4 regions of the Streptococcus sp. XMC genome follow, and region 3 is predicted to be linked to each of the others. Evidence: predicted binding sites of a transcription regulator. Region 3 holds the regulator's gene; each other region holds the start of a gene.
What was found. Region 3 encodes Rex, which represses fermentation and respiration genes when NADH is low (regulators of the CRP and FNR family bind a similar motif). Its sites were predicted from a motif close to TTGTGAANTANTTCACAA; they were not measured.
Positions count from the first base shown of each region.

Region 1: the regulator Rex is predicted to act here: its motif matches at 1,548-1,565, upstream of LXO72_RS00420 (2,3-butanediol dehydrogenase).
Region 2: the regulator Rex is predicted to act here: its motif matches at 1,262-1,279, upstream of LXO72_RS06550 (class II fructose-bisphosphate aldolase).
Region 4: the regulator Rex is predicted to act here: its motif matches at 1,955-1,972, upstream of LXO72_RS02755 (formate/nitrite transporter family protein).

Region 1 covers NZ_JAJTNQ010000001.1:99,720-102,928, reverse strand. The annotation lists gene LXO72_RS00425 (pullulanase) at 1-289, opposite strand, end outside; gene LXO72_RS00420 (2,3-butanediol dehydrogenase) at 449-1,489, opposite strand; gene LXO72_RS00415 (hypothetical protein) at 1,598-1,978, opposite strand; gene gatB (Asp-tRNA(Asn)/Glu-tRNA(Gln) amidotransferase subunit GatB) at 2,077-3,209, opposite strand, start outside.
Region 2 covers NZ_JAJTNQ010000003.1:2,111-5,319, reverse strand. The annotation lists gene LXO72_RS06560 (CTP synthase) at 1-936, shown strand, start outside; tRNA gene LXO72_RS06555 (tRNA-Leu) at 1,061-1,146, shown strand; gene LXO72_RS06550 (class II fructose-bisphosphate aldolase) at 1,324-2,205, shown strand; partial or broken gene LXO72_RS06545 (DeoR/GlpR family DNA-binding transcription regulator) at 2,361-3,115, shown strand.
Region 3 covers NZ_JAJTNQ010000001.1:742,650-745,858, forward strand. The annotation lists gene LXO72_RS03440 (cysteine desulfurase family protein) at 1-257, shown strand, start outside; gene LXO72_RS03445 (DUF1831 domain-containing protein) at 247-594, shown strand; gene LXO72_RS03450 (DUF4649 family protein) at 594-830, shown strand; gene LXO72_RS03455 (redox-sensing transcriptional repressor Rex) at 924-1,568, shown strand; gene radC (RadC family protein) at 1,757-2,440, opposite strand; gene LXO72_RS03465 (porphobilinogen deaminase) at 2,503-2,781, opposite strand; gene LXO72_RS03470 (class A sortase) at 2,934-3,209, opposite strand, start outside.
Region 4 covers NZ_JAJTNQ010000001.1:594,792-598,000, reverse strand. The annotation lists gene rplL (50S ribosomal protein L7/L12) at 1-320, opposite strand, end outside; gene rplJ (50S ribosomal protein L10) at 397-897, opposite strand; ribosomal protein L10 leader region at 936-1,071, opposite strand; gene LXO72_RS02755 (formate/nitrite transporter family protein) at 1,134-1,931, opposite strand; gene LXO72_RS02750 (glucosaminidase domain-containing protein) at 2,123-2,821, opposite strand; gene yihA (ribosome biogenesis GTP-binding protein YihA/YsxC) at 2,968-3,209, opposite strand, start outside.

The sequences.
Region 1 (3,209 bases), 640 kb from region 3:
TTTCAGGCGCAGTGACACTTTCTTCCGCCACTTTTGGAGTTTCACTTGTCTCAGTGTTCGCAGCTGGCTTCACATCTGATGAAGAAGTGCTTGCTTCATTTGACGGGGTTGCCACCACTTCTGAAGCTGTTGCGGGGGGATTGACCACCTCATCCGCACTGACTGGACCAGCAAAGGCTGTTAAGAGGGCCAAACTCGTCGCAATCGCCACCGAACCAACGCCATTTTTCAATCGACGAATCGCATAGACGACTTGTTTATCGCCTGTTACAGAAGAATTCTGTTTCATATTTGTCTCCTTAAAATGATTAGTGTTCAACCAGTATAGCATGTAAAAATTATTTATGCAAGCGTTTTCTCAATTTATACTATCTTTTTATATTGTCCTCCCTATTTTTAAAAAAACCAGCCCAAATGGACTGGTTTTATTCTGTAAGGATGTAGTACATTATGGCTCAACCAAAATCTTGATTTGCGATTTATCTTGCGTTAATTCGATAAAGCCATCTTGAACAATGTTTTCCAATTTGATTTTCTTGGTAACCAATTTTTCAGCAGAGAAATAGCCTTGTTCCATCAATTCCAATACTTTAGGGAAGATGTGGCGATAAGCGATAATCCCTTTGAGGGTCTTTTCTTGAATGGCGAATTCGTTTGGATTGATGCTGGCTTCGCGTTCCCAAATGGATACGACCATACACTCACCTGCCTTATGGACAGCTGCCAAAGCTTGTCCAAGAACAACAGGAACCCCTGTTACTTCATAAGACACATCCGCTCCCCCATCCGTCAAACGATGGATGGCTTCTACGACTGTTTCACCTTCTTCTGGACGAACCACAATGGCACCTAGCTCTTCTGCTTTGGCTTGACGTTCAGGGGACAATTCAACCGCATAGATTTTTGAAGCACCAGCTGCACGAAGGGCTTCCACGATTAAGAGACCGATAGGCCCCAAACCAAAGATAACAGCTGTATCTCCTGCCTTGATAGCAGATTGACGAACTGCATAAACGGCTACAGCAGCAGGTTCTGTAAGCGCTGCTTGCTCATAGCTCAAGCTATCTGGAATCACATGGACCAAATCTCCATCTAGGACACAGTATTTAGCAAACCCACCATCTGCCGCAAGACCGACGAAGTTCAAATTTGGATCAAGGTTATAATCACCAATTAAGTTGTGTTTTGCTAAAATTGGCTCGATCGTCACACGATCACCGACTTTAACACGAGTCACATCGCTTCCAACTTCAACAATTTCTCCAGCAAACTCGTGACCGAGGGTAACGGGTGCTTTTTGACCAGAATAGACATGCTCTTCTGTTGGAATGAAGATTGGCCCATCCAAGTATTCATGCAAGTCTGTCCCACAGATTCCCGTGAATTTGACCGCAACCTTTACTTGATGAGGTTGTACTTTAGGGACTTCTACTTCTTCGATACGAACGTCCTTCTTGCCATGCCAGCGAGCAGCTTTCATTGTTTCCATATGATTCTCCTATTTTTCCATGAATTGCAATTCCCTTTCAGGAAACCCGACAAGCATATTGTAAACCCTTTCACAAACTTTGTCAAGAAGAAACAGACGGTTAATATCTTAATTATCGGTCCGAGATGACTCTAATTTCCAACCGACAATCCAGCCCAGAACAAGAAGATAATTTTCAAAAGCTCCAATAGCATTTACTGGCAAATGATAGTTGAGATAAGCAAATAAATGATTGGTCCCAATCCCAAGCCCACCAATGATCAAGGCCAATAAAACCGTACGAAGATAAAACCAATCATATTTGAGTTTGACAGCAATCAGGATCACAAGGACCGCCACATTCCAAATCCCAATCTCCCGTTGCCAACCGACAGAAATACCATATCCCGAATGACTTCCCATATAAGTTGGAAAGAAGAGCTGAAAGATAATCGCTCCAGACATGGCGATGATAACCAGGACAAATAAGACTCTTAAAAATTTGTTCATGTAACTCCTCCTAATGCCAGTTGATATGTAATGATCTTTCCTATTCTAACACAATTTTATGGATAGTAAAAACCAACCTTTCGGCTGGTCTTTCTCTATTACTCTTCTTTCAACTTCGCCAATTCTTGGGCAAGTAGTTTAAGAGCTACTTGTGGGTTGGCTTGGCCTTTAGTTGCTTTCATGAGGAAGCCGGTGAAGGCCTTGTCAGCGTTACGTTTCCCTGACTTGAAGTCAGCTACGGCTGCTTCGTTATCTGCAAAGACTTGGTGGATGATTGGGATCAAGACTTCAGGATCTGAAATCTGTACCAAGCCAGCTTTTTCGACGTATTCACGCGCACCGCCACCGTTTTTCGCCAAGTGAACGAAAACTTTCTTGGCAATCTTAGATGAAATGGTTCCATCTTCGATGATGGCAATCATTTCAACCAAATTTTCTGGTGTCAATTGGATTTCTTCCAGCGTTTTGCCTTCTGCATTCAAGAATTGTGCGACTTCACCTTGGAGCCAGTTAGACACTTGTTTGGCATCGCCACCAAGGGCCACAGCTGCTTCAAAGAAGTCAGAAGTGACTTTCGTCGCTGTCAATTGGTTGGCATCATAGTCAGACAAGCCAAGCTCTGCCACATAGCGAGCACGACGGTCTTTTGGAAACTCTGGCAACTCCGTACGCATTTCCTCAATCCACTCATCTGAGATTTCAAACAAGGGGAGGTCTGGTTCTGGGAAGTAACGGTAATCCGCAGCTCCTTCTTTGACACGCATAAGAATGGTACTCTTGTTGGCTTCATCATAACGGCGTGTTTCTTGACGAATAATCCCACCTGAACGCAAGATTTTCGCTTGACGCTCCACTTCGTATTCAAGACCTTTACGGACGTTTGAGAAAGAGTTCAAGTTTTTCAACTCAGTCTTAGTACCAAATTCCTCTTGACCGTATGGGCGAAGGGAAATGTTAGCATCCACACGCATCGATCCTTCTTCCATCTTGACGTCTGAAATACCTGTGTATTGGATGACTTCTTTCAAAGCTGTCAAATAAGCATAGGCTTCTTCTGGAGAACGCATATCGGCTTCAGATACGATCTCAATCAATGGAACCCCTTGACGGTTAAGGTCTACATAAGAGAAACCGTCTGTTCCGTGCGTGTTCTTACCGGCATCTTCTTCCAAGTGAGCACGTTCAATCCCGATTTTCTTAGTTGAGCCGTCTTCCAATTGCACTTCAATCC
Region 2 (3,209 bases), on a different contig from region 3:
GCCCAATTCTGTGATGTAGCCCCAGAAGCTGTCATTGAGTCGCTTGATGTAGAACACTTGTACCAAATTCCATTGAACTTGCAGGCTCAAAATATGGACCAAATCGTTTGCGATCATTTGAAGATTGATGCACCAGCAGCAGATATGACCGAATGGTCAGCTATGGTTGATAAGGTTATGAACCTCAAAAAACAAGTCAAGATTGCACTTGTTGGTAAATACGTAGAATTGCAAGATGCCTACATTTCTGTTGTTGAGGCCTTGAAGCACTCTGGATACGCCAATGATGCCGAAGTGAAGATCAATTGGGTCAATGCTAATGACGTGACAGCTGAGAATGTAGCGGAACTCCTATCTGACGCTGATGGGATTATCGTCCCAGGTGGTTTTGGTCAACGTGGTACTGAGGGTAAGATTCAAGCGATTCGGTATGCGCGCGAAAATGATGTACCAATGCTGGGTGTCTGTCTGGGGATGCAGTTGACCTGTATTGAGTTTGCCCGTCACGTTTTAGGCTTGGAAGGGGCCAATTCATCCGAATTGGATCCAGAAACTAAGTATCCAATTATCGATATCATGCGGGACCAAATCAATGTGGAAGACATGGGAGGTACCCTTCGTTTAGGACTGTACCCATCGAAACTCAAACGGGGATCAAAAGCAGCTGCTGCCTATGACCATCAAGAAGTGGTACAACGTCGCCACCGTCACCGTTATGAGTTTAACAATGCTTTCCGTGAACAGTTCGAAGAAGCAGGTTTTGTCTTCTCAGGTGTTTCACCAGACAACCGTTTGGTCGAAATCGTTGAAATCCCAGAGAACAAATTCTTTGTCGCTTGCCAATACCATCCAGAATTGTCAAGCCGTCCAAACCGTCCTGAAGGTCTGTATACAGCCTTTATTACAGCGGCCGTTGAGAATCACGATAGCAAATAAAAATCAAGGGAGCAGGTCCTTCGACCTGCTCCTTTTTTGTGAAGAAATGACAACCTTTGAAAAAAGTTTGAAAAAAATCTTGACAAGAAAGTAGAAGATTGATATACTAGTAAGGTACTCAATCGCGGGGATGGCGGAATTGGCAGACGCGCAGGACTAAGGATCCTGTGACCGCTTTAGGTCGTGAGGGTTCAAGTCCCTCTCTCCGCATCGGATGATCAAGACAGCTTCGGCTGTCTTTTTTCTTGTTCATTTAGGAGAAAGATTGCTTGAAAGAGAAGAAAACGCTTTAAAGGCTCAGGAAAAGCTAGCATTTTCAATGAAAAAGTGATAAAATAAACAATGTAAGTGGTTTAACCACAAAAAAATAGAGGAGGCCTACTACTAATGGCAATCGTTTCAGCAGAAAAATTTGTCCAAGCAGCTCGTGACAATGGTTACGCAGTTGGTGGATTTAACACAAACAACCTTGAGTGGACTCAAGCTATCTTGCGTGCAGCAGAAGCTAAAAAAGCTCCAGTTTTGATCCAAACTTCTATGGGTGCTGCTAAATACATGGGTGGTTACAAAGTAGCTCGCAACATGATCGCTAACCTTGTTGAAGCAATGGGTATCACTGTACCAGTTGCAATCCACCTTGACCATGGTCACTACGAAGATGCTCTTGAGTGTATCGAAGTTGGTTACACTTCAATCATGTTCGACGGATCACACCTTCCAGTTGAAGAAAACCTTAAATTGGCGAAAGAAGTTGTAGAAAAAGCTCACGCTAAAGGTATCTCAGTTGAGGCTGAAGTTGGTACAATCGGTGGTGAAGAAGACGGTATCGTTGGTAAAGGTGAATTGGCACCAATCGAAGATGCTAAAGCAATGGTTGCTACAGGAATCGACTTCTTGGCAGCAGGTATTGGTAACATCCACGGTCCATACCCAGCAAACTGGGAAGGTCTTGACCTTGATCACTTGAAGAAATTGACAGAAGCTCTTCCAGGATTTCCAATCGTATTGCACGGTGGTTCAGGTATCCCTGATGAGCAAATCCAAGAAGCTATCAAACTTGGTGTTGCGAAAGTTAACGTTAACACTGAATGCCAAATCGCATTCGCTAACGCAACTCGTCAATTTGTACGTGAATACGATGCAAACGAAGCAGAATACGACAAGAAGAAACTCTTCGACCCACGTAAATTCTTGAAACCAGGATTCGAAGCAATCACAGCTTCAGTTGAAGAACGTATCGACGTATTTGGTAGCGAAAACAAAGCTTAATCTTGCTTGAAACGTTATTAACCAGAGGTTTATCCGCAAGGATAAGCCTTTTTTTGGTTCTCTTATTTGGAAAAGTGTTTATTGTAAACAAAAAATGATTGCGATTCTGACAATTTAAGGTTATAATAAACAAAAATGAAGCAAGTAGGTAGGAAATGAGAAAACAGGAAAGACTGAATGAGATTATCAATCTGGTCAATAAGGCTGGAACCGTTTATGTTCAAGACATCATGGAAAGTATGCAGGTGTCGGATATGACGGTCCGTCGGGATTTGATTGAATTGGAAAAGCAAGGTCTCCTTATTCGGGTTCGAAATGGAGCCAAAAGTAACCAATTCCTCCCTTCACGGGAACTGCCCCATGAAGAGAAGTTGCTAAAGAATATTCTGGCTAAGCGTGAAGTAGCGAAGAAAGCTAGCGAGCTGATAAAAGAAGGTGAGAGTATTTTCCTTGGGCCGGGGACCTCTGTTGAGGTTCTTTCCGAAGCCATTAATAATAAGGAACTGCGTGTGGTGACAAATTGTCTACCGATTTTTCAAGAATTGTTAAAGAAAAAAAGTGATACCTTTAAGGTAATCCTCTTGGGAGGAGAACTCCGAGAAACAAGTCAAGCTTTTGTCGGCGAGATAACGAACACTCTCATGGAAAGAATGTACTTCCACAAGATGTTTTTTAGTGGGAATGGCATTGTGGATGGACGGGTTCTGACCTCTTCTTTTGAAGAAGCCTATACGCAAAAGTTAGCTTTAGAACGTTCTTCCGAAGCTTACCTACTGATTGACTCCTCCAAGATTGGTAAGGAAGACTTTACCTCTATCTGTTCTTTGAAAAAAGTAACTGCGGGATAACGGACGATGCATCTGAGAAAGCACATGAAGAATTAGAGGAATATACACGTGTGATTGTATAAATAATAAACTGAAAAGAGAGAGCGATTCTCTTTTTTTGTTTATTACAAACAATTTAGGGCTAAAAAATAAAAAAAAAATAAAGAAAAATGAAAA
Region 3 (3,209 bases):
ATATTGGCTTCCCATGTATCAGCAATGATATCTTACTGCTTCGTTTAGACATGGCAGGAATTTCAGTCTCAACCGGCTCTGCTTGTACAGCAGGAACTGTTCAACCAAGCCACGTTCTTGCGGCTTATTATGGCGAAGATTCTCATCGATTGAAGGAATCTATTCGCATTAGTTTATCCGAATTCAATACGACCGCTGAGGTCGATACTTTTATAACAACCATTCACAAAATTTTAGGAGAATTACATGGCATTTGAAACATCTGTCTCATTACCAAACTGCGATTACACATACGCAATCCATCCAAATATTAAAAAATATACCCTACGCGACAATACCTTTGCACAAACAAAGGTTGGGAACTACGAATTAAATCGTTTATTGGAAGCTGTTCCAAACAGCGGGGATGGCTTTAAGCTAAAAATTATCATCAATAAGGATTTAACAGGATTTAAAATTAACATTACTGATAAGTCAGGCCTTCGCTTGGTGAATATTTTTAAAAATCCAGAAAATAAAATCATCCAACAAAAATTCTACTTCCTTATGGATAGTCTAGTTGAACGGGAAATCTTTGAAAGGATTGAAAAGTAATGACCAATGGTCTCATAGTCCTCACTTATTTGGATGCATACAAAAAGGAACGTCAGATCAGCTACGATAATTTGGATCACTGTTTATTAGCTTTTTCAGGCTGTGTGACCCTTCCAGATTCCTATCAGGTTGTTTCTGTATCCTACAAGGGACAAACATTACCTTTTACTGGAAAGATAGGCGACTTCTATCGCTATCTGATTCAGTTTGATCAGAGTTTAAGAAATTCCAACTAAGAAAGAAAAGCACCTTTTTGGTGTTTTTTTAGTAGAAGATAGTTGCTTTATTCACAAACTTTTTATACAATAGATTTGAAAGGTTGTGATATTGTGAAACAAGATAAGACTAATCCAATTCCTCGTGCTACTGCCAAACGACTCTCCCTCTACTACCGCATTTTTAAACGCTTTAATGCAGAGAAAATCGAGAGAGCCAATTCAAAACAGATTGCTGAAGCCATCGGGATTGACTCCGCAACTGTTCGTCGCGACTTCTCCTACTTCGGGGAGCTAGGACGACGTGGTTTTGGTTATGATGTCAAAAAGTTAATGAACTTTTTCGCAGATCTCTTAAATGATAACTCCATCACCAATGTTGCTATCGTCGGTATTGGGAATATGGGAAGTGCCCTTCTTCACTATCGTTTCCATGAGCGAAACAAGATGAAGATTGTCATGGCATTTGATACCGATGATCATGAGTTAGTCGGTACTAAAAGTAAAGATGGTATTCCGATTTACGGCATCTCAACGCTGAAAGAAAAACTAGAGGGACAAGAGATCCAAACAGCCATTTTAACCGTTCCAAGTGTAAAATCTCAAGAAGTTGCAGATGTACTGGTTGAAGCTGGTATCAAGGGAATCCTTAGCTTTTCTCCAGTACACTTAACAGTTCCAAAAGATGTGGTTGTCCAATATGTTGATCTAACCAGTGAACTGCAAACCCTTCTCTACTTTATGCGCAAAAATACATGATAAAATGAGGCTGGGACAAAAGTCCTAGCCTCTCTATTGTCTTTAGATTGTCGAGCAAGACGCAGTGCTTGAGTGGGCTCTACTACGCTGAGTTCATCAGCTTTTATAGCCCTACTAAACTGTGCAGAGGTGGGACGACGAAATCGAATTCTAACGAATGACCGATTTCTGTCCCACTCTCCTTCTTTCTATACCAATAAGTCTGTCTCCTCCCGGTAGCTATAATAATCATCAGTTGAGACAATCAGATGGTCAAGAAAAACAATTCCAAGACAATTGCAAGCTTCAATCATTTGTTTGGTGACACCATCATCATTCTTGCTAGGATGAATGATTCCAGATGGATGGTTATGAACAAGAATTAAAGACGTCGCCATATGCTTGATGGCATAATGCAAGATCTCTCGAGGTTCTGCAATACTACGATTGACTGTTCCGATAAAAATCACTTGCTGATGGATAATTTGATTCTGGGTATTCAGATACAAGGCCAGTAAATGCTCTTGTTTCTCATGGCCGATCTTTTGCTGCATCATCTTTGCAAGCTTCTGACTACTCATAATTTGTTCTGTTTCAATCACTTGGGAAGTCTGGATTCGTTTCCCAAATTCAATAGCAGCTAACAGCTCAATTGCCTTTACTTTCCCAATCCCTGGAACTTCCTGTAGCTCCTGAAAGCTCATACTAGCCAATTCCTTTAAGCTCTTTAGTGAGCCTAAGAGCTCCTGTGCGATCTCGTAGACTGTTTTATTTTTGTTCCCCGTCCGTAATAAGATGGACAGCAATTCTTGATTACTGAGCTTATCAGGGCCTTCTGTAAGCAAGCGTTCTCTAGGTAAAAGACTAGCTTCTTGAAATACAATATGATACATAAAAAACCTCCTCAATTAATAATTCGCAATTGAGGAGGAAAATGGATGAGTCTGTATAAAATTTATATAGGACAAACTACTTCTCTTAGGTTTTCAAGGATTCGAGTTTCTTCATTTGAGAAGTTAATTCTATAGCCTTCTTGCACTTGTTCCAAGGTCGTTAGGAATTGACGAATTTCGTATCGAATTAAGTGTTCTTGATCATCAGGAAGGTTTTCAATGGTTTTAAAGACCTGTTCAACTTCGTAGATTCCCTTGGTAATGAGTCCCGTTTTTGGAAAATCATTGACCAGTAAGCCGTAGAAATTTCTTAGCAGAGTATAGATATCTTCTGTAGGCATTCGGTTCCTCCAAGCTTCTTTCTATCACTCTTCTATTATAAAATAGAAAGCATGCAAAAATATGTCAGTCAGGTAACATTTTATGACTATCCTCTTACAAATTGGCAGAAAATTAACAGAAAAAAGAGGTCAAGGACCTCTTTTTTTGTTGATTATAATTGCATTTGATTATAAGATTTTGTGAAAGCTTCTAGGATATCTTTTGGTGCTTTCGAGTAATCTACTGAAGTTTCTAAAGTACCTTTTACAATCGTACGATAAGTTGCTGCGGCATCCTCACAGGTCACCAAGGTAATTTCATTTACCCCTTCTCGATCTGCAATGACATCGACCCGATCTGGCGTTACTGTCTCAACAGAATTGATGACATAGGTATAGACCTTTTCCTTATCAGTGATATAGATTTTCATTCCAGCTTTGGCATGTTC
Region 4 (3,209 bases), 150 kb from region 3:
TCTTCAGCTTCAGCTGTAGCAACACCTTCTTTGATAACGCCAGGTGCACCATCAACAAGTTCTTTAGCTTCTTTAAGACCAAGACCAGTGATTTCACGTACAACTTTGATAACGCCGACTTTCTTGTCGCCTGCAGATGTCAATTCGATATCGAATGAATCTTTAGCAGCACCAGCGTCAGCAGCACCAGCTGCAGCAACAGCTACAGGAGCAGCTGCAGTTACACCAAATTCTTCTTCGATAGCTTTTACAAGGTCGTTCAATTCAAGGATTGAAGCTTCTTTAATTTCAGCAATAATGTTTTCAATGTTCAATGCCATTGTTATTTCCTCCAAATAAGTTTTTATATTTTATGTTTTTATTTTTTGTAGCTAGGCTACGCTGCGTAGCTTAAGATTAAGCTGCGTCTTCTTTGTTGTCTGCAACCGCTTTGACTGCAAGAGCAACGTTGCGCACTGGCGCTTGAAGTACAGAAAGGAGCATAGAAAGAAGTCCTTCGCGGTTTGGAAGAGTTGCAAGAGCAAGGATCTCTTCTTTTGATGCGACAGCGCCTTCGATTGCACCACCCTTGATTTCAAGTGCGTCAGCAGTTTTAGCAAAATCGTTCAAGATTTTCGCTGGTGCAATAACATCTTCGTTAGAAAATGCTACAGCAGATGGTCCAACAAACACAGATGCAAGATCTTCAAGGCCAGCTTTTTCAGCTGCACGACGTAAGATTGAGTTTTTAATAACTTTGTACTCAACTTCGCTTCCACGAAGCTCACGACGAAGAACTGTATCTTGGTCAACTGTCAAACCACGAGCGTCAACAACGACGATAGAAGCAGCAGCTTTCATTTTTTCAGCTACTACATCAACTAGCTCCGCTTTTTTAGCAATAATTGCTTCACTCATTAGTGTGTTCACCTCCGTAATTATTTTGCTTGGGGAATTTTTCCAAAAGAAAAACGCGCCCAAACCTAGACACGAAAGTACAATACGCTTCTTTTTACATGATACGTTTTGTCCTCGGTAGGATCTTTATGAGTCGAGCTCCCCTACTGTCTTAGGCAGTTTTTTCAAACCGTTATTTAGTTTATCACATAAAAAAAAAGAATGCAAGTATTTTTGCAAACTTTTTTTAAAAATAGTTAATCTTTATAGATAGTCTTAGTACGATTGAGCCATGCATATGCCAAGCCCATGATCACTCCTCCTCCTACCGAGTTACCTACAAAGGTGACAGCGTAATGACGAAGAACATTGAAGAACTCTAAGTGAGGCAAATCTTTAGAAATAGAATTAAAAGTAGCTAATGAGAAAGAAGCAAAGTTCGCTGCGATGTGTTCATTGGTAAGGAAAACAAACATATAAATAGCCGACAAAGCCATCAGAACTTTCGCTGTTTCATCTTTAAAGAATAAATAGGACAAAATAGCTATATTAACAAAGATGTTGGCAACAACCCCTTCAAAGAAAACCAATTGATTAGAACGTTGCAACTTCATCTCTACAACCGAACCAAGGAAGCCTTTTGGATTCAGATTTGCAAAAGCACTTGTCTGACTAAAGAGGAATGCGAGGAACAAAGCACCAACCAGATTAAAGAACGTACAATAGAGTAAAATTTCTAAAGCTTTCTTCCAATTAATCTTCTTTAAATAAACACCGGCTGTCAGGTACATCATATTGGAAGTCGTTAACTCACTATTTAAGAATAGTAAATAAACCAAACCCCACGCAAAAATAAATGGGAATAAGAAACGACCAGAACCTGGCAAGAAAGTGTTGAGAAGATCTGCCCCCACAATCCCTACTGCAGTACTCATTGTCAAAAACGCACCCGCGAACATAGAGCGAACCGCATAACGAGCTTTAGAAGCCGTATATAATTCTTCCTTCTTCTGACATGCTGCTTCTACCTTAAGAACAAAATTTGATTCTCCCATCTGAATCTCCTTATATATTGAATTTGTGAACTTCTTCATTATATCATAGAATAGACTTTCTGAAAAGGTTTTCAGAAAAATTTAAAGTAAAAATCCTGAGTCCCACAAGAAAAATAAATAAATCGATTTAAAACGATAAAATAGAAAAACAGACTTTGACAGTCTGTTTAAAATTCAATTTAAATCATATCTTATAAGAAACGATTCGCCCAAGCGATATCCAAGTTCAAGATTTCTTGTGTTGTATATTGTTGGCGATAAGGATTGTAGACAGTACCTTCATAGCCACCATACACACTTGGTGAATCATACTGAGTAAGGTTGTAAGTTTCAATGATGTGGTTCAATTTTGCATAGTAACTGGTATCAGTAGCATAGACACCCGTTAAAGCAGCTGTTGCATCCTGATAGCTAGTTGTATTGCTCTTCCAAGCGCCAGCAAAGTGACCTTGTTTCAAAACAGCAACATAGTCTTGCAATGATTCATAGTAGCTAGGGTATGAACGGAAAGCATCGTTGATAGTATAGGCATTGCCAGCTCCATCATCTTCCCATGTTTGCATCACTGCTGATTGACCAGCATAGCTCCCTTTAATACCAAAAAGGTTGTAATGTGGATAAGATGACAAACCAGATTGACCAGCACCACTTTCTAAGATGGCTTGAGCAATCATAACAGATGCATACAGGTCATTTTCTTGACCAAGTTGGCGAGCAGATTCACCGATTTGTGAGATGAAGGCTTCTGTTGGATCTGCATATTGAGAATATGCTTCATCATTAGCTCCAACGTTTCCTACGTGCTCACTCATGGCTGCCGCTACTGTTCCTGCAGCTACCAGAGCTACTAAGGATCCAATCAATTTCGATTTATTTAGTAATTTTTTCAATGTGATAATCTCCTAATGTTTTAATGAAAACTCTTTAAGATGATTATAGCACAGAAAAGCATATAATTGTTGAGTTCAATATTACATTTTAATTACAATATCGAGATAAATCAAACAAATAAATAACAGGTTAGTAATAATACGATTTATTCCGAAAAACTATAGTCGAAAATTGCGTCCCAAGCTTCTTCTACTCCAGTTTTATTGACCGATGAGAAGATGATAAAGGTATCTGTTTTATCAAAATCCAGCTTCTTCTTGATCATGGATTCATGCTTGTTCCATTTTCCTCTTGGAATTTTGTCGGCTTTGGTCGCAACCAAGATAACAGGGATCTCGTAATATTTTAAAAACTCGTACATTTGGACATCATCTGCCGAGGGTTCAT